3 regions of the Flavobacterium sp. C3NV genome follow, and region 3 is predicted to be linked to each of the others. Evidence: riboswitches for the same ligand, from Rfam matches in the RefSeq annotation. Region 3 holds a riboswitch; each other region holds the start of a gene.

Region 1 (2,274 bases), on a different contig from region 3:
ACGGAACTCGTAAAGAAGCGCCAAAAGCAGTTGTTAAAGCAATTATCTAATCTGAGTTGCTAAGGTTCTAAGGGACTAAGATTCTAAGATTTTTACATACAAAGCTCAAACTTGTTATCAAGTTTGGGCTTTATTTTTTATAAAATATATAAAACATAGCCAGTGGTTTCAACCACTGGAACACAACGTATAAACACAACGTATAAACACAACGTATAAACACAACGTATAAACACATCGCATTCCCGCAACATATAGACACAACGCATAATCAATATATATGGTTATAACGCAAACGAATTATCACAATACGTTCCCGGCGGTTGAAACCGCGGGCTATATTTGAAAAAAAGAAGTCGATTTTAAAACTTAGAACCTTATCATCTCAGCACCTTTTAAAAAACCTTAGAGCCTCAGAATCTTAGCCCCTCAGAAACTTAAAAAAAACACTTGCAAATCGAATGTTGATTTCATACCTTTGCCCTGTTCTTAAAATTATTGAAAGTTATCACGAAAGGCGGAGGGATAGACCCGATGAAACCTTAGCAACCCTTTATCTTAAAGAAGGTGCTAAATTCTACTTAATACAAATTCATAGTATTTAAGATAGATAACACAAATACATAAAGTATTTCCCAAAACTCTTCCTGACAACCATACAATATTATTTTACTGAATTCAGTATTATGAGCGAATCATTGACGCATTTTTTGCTGTCATCGTTCCCGCTTTCGCCTATATCTCTCCGTTTCACTGCGAGGATACCGGCTTAATCGGGGCTAGTTAGCTTACAATAGTGATTTTTTGGAATTAATGTGAATCAAAACACGTATTCTAACAGGTTTTCAAAACCAGTTAGGTATGTTTATAATAGAATAAAAAACTTAGCATCTTAGTGCCTCAGCACCTTAGCAGCTAAAAGATAAAAGACATGGCAATAACAATTCAGGAAGCAATAAAAAAAAATATCCTAATCCTTGACGGAGCAATGGGAACAATGTTGCAGCGCTATAATTTCTCCGAAGAAGATTTTCGTGGAGAGCGTTTCAAGGATTTCCCGCATCCCTTAAAAGGAAACAACGATTTACTATCCATAACACAACCACAAGCAATTCGCGATGTTCACGCTGCTTATTACGAAGCCGGCGCAGACATCGTAGAAACCAATACTTTTTCAGGAACTACGATCGGTATGGCCGACTATTTCCTGGAAGATTTGGTTTACGAATTAAACTACGAATCGGCTAAAATTGCACGAGAAGTAGCCGATGAATTCACCGCTAAAAACCCAGACAAACCACGTTTTGTAGCAGGATCAATCGGGCCAACAAACCGTACGGCAAGTATGTCACCAGACGTAAATGATCCAGGTTACAGAGCCGTAACATTTGATGATTTACGCATTGCCTACAAACAACAAGTTGAGGCGTTAATGGATGGAGGTTGCGATTTATTGTTAGTAGAAACCATTTTCGATACCTTAAATGCTAAAGCAGCACTTTTTGCAATCGAAGAAGTAAAAGACGAACGTAATCTGGATATCCCGATCATGGTTTCAGGAACCATTACCGATGCTTCAGGAAGAACACTTTCTGGGCAAACGGTTGAAGCATTTTTGATTTCGGTATCGCATATTCCGTTATTGAGTGTTGGTTTCAATTGCGCTCTTGGAGCCGATTTGTTGAAACCATATTTAAAAACATTATCGCAGCATACACAGTTCAATGTCTCGGCGCACCCAAATGCAGGATTACCAAACGCATTCGGACAATATGATGAAACGCCGGAACAAACTCAGGCTTTAATTAAGGAATATTTAGATGATAATTTAATCAACATAATTGGTGGTTGTTGCGGAACTACTCCGGATCACATCAGATTAATTGCTGAAGTAGCGAAGGATTATAAGCCACGTGTGGCACCTGTTTTGGCATAATAAATTTCCATAGAGATGAAGCAATTTAAAATAATAATAGTTGTATTTGTACTTTTCGGCTTATTTGGTTTCAGTGGAAAACCTTTGACAAAAGTTAGAGAAGAAGTATCAACTGATTTTTATTTTGTAATTGAAAATGGAGGAAATGATTATTATGATTCTCAGAATAATAATTTTCATAGAAAATATGTCAAAGAAGAAAAAATAATAAAAGTAAAACTAACCAGGGACGAAAAGGAAAAAATCTATTCGTTCATTTTGAAAATCAAATTTTTTGAAATGCCGACAAAATTTGAACCCAATGATAAGAAGAATATTGTAATCAGAAGTCCTGGTTT
Region 2 (2,274 bases), on a different contig from region 3:
TAAAGAAGCAGTTTGGCTGTAAGTGGTTTCGAATAGTAGTTAGTTGTTCTTTGATATAATGAAACAGGAAAGTTCATTACGTATTTTTTTGTAGGTTTTAACGCTCATATTTTTAAATCTTAAATTTGTAAGATGTTTTTTAACGTTAAAATGATGTTTTTTAACGTTTTTTAGGATTAATTTGCTGATCCTCACTTGCATAATTGAAAAAATATTCGCACATTTGTAATACCTCAAAATTACCAGAAAAATAAACTTAATATTCTGAAAATAGTTATGTCGATCGGGACAAAAGTTGAAACAACTTTATTTCTTAATTGATTTAAAAAAGAAGATAAAAGTAAAATATTTCGGCAGTTTCCGGGAAGCTTATTAAAATAAAACAAATGCAAGAATTTTTTAAAATAGCAAGTAAATCCAAGATGAATAAATCCCTACAGATGAACAAGATGTTTAACGTCGCACGTATTTGTGTACGCGTCTGTTGATACTAAAAGTATATATAAGTTGTATAAAACTTAAACCCTTTTGGTATTGTGATCCAAAAGGGTTTTTTTATTCCATTTGGTTGCCATAACAAAAAATTAAACAAATAATAAAGATTATAAAACGCAAACTAACATAAACTTAAATATCATGAGCAAATTAAACTACATAACAAGAACATTTTCTACTTTGAAAAACTTAAGAGCTAAAAGAAATAATCCGCCCCCAGCAAATGAATTGGTACACCCAAGATTTGGAATCACGGAGGCTGATAAAATAGCAGAGAAAAAAGAACCAAATTCATTATTGTTTTTGATGTATTCAAAAGAAAATGAAACACTTTTTATCTAAATCAAAAAGTATCATAAAATAGGGGAATACCTGCTTAATTTTACTGGGCAAATTGTTCGGTAATTTTTTGCGTACAATAGTTTTTGGTTGAATTATGTTTAAGAAATTAAGCAATCAGTTTCGATAAAATTTGTTAGTTTAAGAAATAAGTAGTTAATTTGCACCTTTAAGTTCAAACACGTATTGAAAATGTTATAAAGAAAGGACGAGGGATTAGACCCGATGAATCCTTAGCAACCCTTCGTTAAATCGAAGAAGGTGCTGCATTCTACCACGCCCAAACGTGGAAAGATAACAACAAGAATTTTCTAGTTTCACTCTAGTACTTTCTTTCTAATATTTCCACATACAAATCAATAATAAAAAGATTTGAAATTGGAAAATATACCAAGTCCCATTATAATTCAAGATTTCATCACAGAAAGTGGTGCATCATATCCATTATTGCCATTGAGTTTTACGCTTTCTGGTTTACCATTGCATAGCGCGCCTATAATTTTGGTCAATCATGCTTTGACCGGAAATGCTCAGGTTACTGGCGAAAATGGCTGGTGGAATGACTTAATTGGCGACGAAAAAACAATTGATACCCTTAAATATACCGTATTAGCATTCGACGTTCCCGGAAACGGAAACGATTCGTTTGTAATAGAAAACTATCAGGATTTCACCACAAGAGATATTGCCAGAATTTTTATAAAAGGTGTGGAGGCATTAAATATCGCCCAATTGCACACCATTATTGGAGGTTCTGTTGGCGGAGGAATTGCCTGGGAGATCCTTGCATTAGAACCTAATATTACTCAAAATTTAATCCCGATTGCCACCGACTGGAAATCGACCGACTGGATGATTGCTAATTGTTATTTACAAGAGCAAATACTGAACAATTCTTCGAGACCTATAGAAGATGCCAGAATACATGCCATGTTGTGTTACCGCTCTCCTGAATCATTCAAAGAAAAATTTCAACGTACGATAAACGACAAGCTTTCTATTTTTAATATCGAAAGCTGGCTGGCGCATCACGGTGAGAAATTACAAAAGAGATACCAATTGTCATCGTATAAACTGATGAACCAATTGCTCAAAACCATAGATATAACCAGAAATAGTGACGATTTCGAAACTTTATTGTCCAGAACAAATGCAGCGATTCATATTATCGGAATCAACTCTGATTTGTTTTTTACACCAAAAGAAAATCGCGAAACTTTTCAGGAATTAAAGAAGTTCAAAGACAATGTTTTTTACAGCGAAATAGATTCGGTTCACGGACATGACGCTTTTTTAATCGAGTACAAACAATTAGATCATTTACTTGCCGATATTTTTAAGGCAGAAACAATAGAAAAATAAAATGAAAATATTAAAATTTGGAGGCAAATCGTTATCAAACGGAGAAGGACTTAACAAAGTAGTTTCAATCATTTCTGA
Region 3 (2,274 bases):
CGTCTCCGTGAAGATTTCTTGCGACAATAATTCCTTTTGAATCGACTAAATAATTAGCAGGAATAGCTCTTACTCCATACAATTTAGCAATAGCACTATTCCAGAATAATAAATCAGAAACATGCAGCCAGTCTAAGTGATCGTCCTGAATTCCTTTTACCCAGTTTTCTTTCTTTTTGTCTAATGAAATTCCGATGATATTAAAACCTTTATCATGATATTCTTTGTAAGCGGCTACAATGTTTGGGTTTTCTCTTCGGCAAGGTCCGCACCATGAAGCCCAGAAATCTACCAATGTATATCCTTTAAGGTTTTCAGAAAAACGAATGGATTTTCCTTCTGGATCCTGAGACACAAAATCGGGTGCTTTTTTTCCGACCTGTAATCCGTTAAGCACTTTTACAAGTTCCTGAAGTTCTTTCACGTAAGTGGAATTTTGCTGACTTTTATCCAGAAGCGAAATGTTTTTTGTGATTTCTTCCGGACTCAGTCTATACGACCAATTTCGGTACAACACATATGCAGAAACCAGAGAACCAGGATGTTCTGTGATAAATTTACTTATATCAACATTCTCCGTTTTTCTGTAATTATTAAATAAATCCTGAGACGCAGAACCTTCTACAACCGATGTGCTGTAATATTTAACAGGGCTTAATTTTACTGTAATTGGAGATTTTTCAAGGAAAATATATAATGGACTATCAGCAGTATTTACGCTTAATCCGTACAATTCAGGAAGTTTGACTTTCGTTTTAAAACTGAATTTTCCGTCTATAACTTTTACCGAATCTATTGTGGTAAACATCTTGTTGTGAAACTTTTGCAGGTAAACATATTGAGCCACAGTATCGACAACTGTTCCTTTTAGCTGCACGTTTGCCTCTTGTGCCTGAGTTGTTGTTGCACAAAGGCATAAAGCCAGAAATATTACTATTTTTTTCATTGGGTTTGTTTTTAAAAATTGGACATAGAAATTCCAGAACCAATATTAAAATGGTCTGTTATTGTATGGATAAAAAAGATATGGGATCTAAAAAAGTTACGTGTAGTGCATTCGGAAAACCAGAAGGTGGTTTTCTATTTTTGAAAATAAGTTACATTTTTCCGGACAGGCAGGTAATATTTGTTCAGTTTTCATTCTAAAAAATAAATGATTTAATACTAATGATCTTATGCAGATTTACTAATGAAATCTATCTTATCTGTCCGCGTTGGCGGAAGGATTTAGCACCTTATTTGGCAACAGGTTGCTAAGACATCATCGGGCCTACTCCCTCAGTCTTTCTGGATAAGTTCATGTAGATTTTTTCTACTCTGCAAATATATAGATAAATTCTATGTAATTAGTAGAGTTTAAATTTATTTTTTAAAATATTTTAAATTAATACACAACGAAACCAATTGTAAAAGACACAGAAACTCAGTAAAATAAGGCATAACAATAAAAATATCAATTTGTTATGAGTTAAAAAACACTTTGATTTTATTTGAGATATCCAGTGTTTTGGGATGAAAGTTTCATCATACATTATTAAGAAATGCTTTTCAAAACAAAAAATAAAGTACAAAAATTGATTCTTTCGAAAAATAGTAAAATTAAAAATACGGCCTTTTTTTAGAACATAGACCTCGCCTTTTCTTACAACTTTAAAAAAAAATATTTATCTTTAAGTTTTTATGAAGGGTAAAAAATGGTTGTTCTGTTTTTTATAATCACTTCACTTCATGCGCTTTAGAATACAAACACTTTTTATAAGATTAACTTAAAAGTAAATTTAAAATGCAGAAAATCTTACCTTTCCTAATCATCTTCTTATGGTCTTGTGGTATTTGGAGTCAGACAAAATCTACTGATACTACAGCCTCTAAGAAACCAGAAAAAAATATTGATTTTAATGTAATGCCTTATCTTAATTACAATAGGACAATGGATTTTATGTTTGGCGCTATCCCCATGATGATGTACAAATTGAATAAAACCGATACTATTTCGCCTAAATCTTTATCTGGTATATCTGCGGTTTACACGACCAACAAATCCTATTTTATAGCCACGTTTAACAAATTCTTTTTTAAAGAAGATTCCTGGCGTTTGCAATTTTTCGCAGCAACGGGCAATCAAAATGCACAGTTTTATGTGGATGATATCGATGTGCCTGATTTTTACAACTACGGAACTAAAACAACAATGGCAAGTTTTACGATTCAGCGTAAACTATTCAAATCTTTTTATGCGGGATTTGGATATGCTTATGCGCATTATGACACAAA

Evidence for each region. Region 3 has a riboswitch for S-adenosylmethionine ahead of ACIDC4_RS00775 (redoxin domain-containing protein). Riboswitches for the same ligand answer to the same signal wherever they lie in the genome.
Region 1: linked by a shared signal. The riboswitch ahead of ACIDC4_RS13515 (homocysteine S-methyltransferase family protein) and the one ahead of ACIDC4_RS00775 (redoxin domain-containing protein) in region 3 are both predicted to bind S-adenosylmethionine.
Region 2: linked by a shared signal. The riboswitch ahead of ACIDC4_RS13595 (alpha/beta fold hydrolase) and the one ahead of ACIDC4_RS00775 (redoxin domain-containing protein) in region 3 are both predicted to bind S-adenosylmethionine.

The regions. Positions count from the first base shown of each region.
Region 1 covers NZ_JBKQBJ020000008.1:154,225-156,498, reverse strand. Annotated here, with positions in the region: gene ACIDC4_RS13520 (NAD(P)/FAD-dependent oxidoreductase) at 1-50, shown strand, start outside; SAM riboswitch class I at 503-617, shown strand; gene ACIDC4_RS13515 (homocysteine S-methyltransferase family protein) at 932-1,936, shown strand; gene ACIDC4_RS13510 (hypothetical protein) at 1,952-2,274, shown strand, end outside.
Region 2 covers NZ_JBKQBJ020000008.1:172,908-175,181, reverse strand. Annotated here, with positions in the region: gene ACIDC4_RS13605 (homoserine dehydrogenase family protein) at 1-22, shown strand, start outside; gene ACIDC4_RS13600 (hypothetical protein) at 637-837, shown strand; SAM riboswitch class I at 1,027-1,135, shown strand; gene ACIDC4_RS13595 (alpha/beta fold hydrolase) at 1,213-2,196, shown strand; gene thrA (bifunctional aspartate kinase/homoserine dehydrogenase I) at 2,198-2,274, shown strand, end outside.
Region 3 covers NZ_JBKQBJ020000001.1:181,588-183,861, forward strand. Annotated here, with positions in the region: gene ACIDC4_RS00775 (redoxin domain-containing protein) at 1-946, opposite strand, end outside; gene ACIDC4_RS00780 (hypothetical protein) at 1,012-1,146, shown strand; SAM riboswitch class I at 1,199-1,298, opposite strand; gene ACIDC4_RS00785 (BamA/TamA family outer membrane protein) at 1,784-2,274, shown strand, end outside.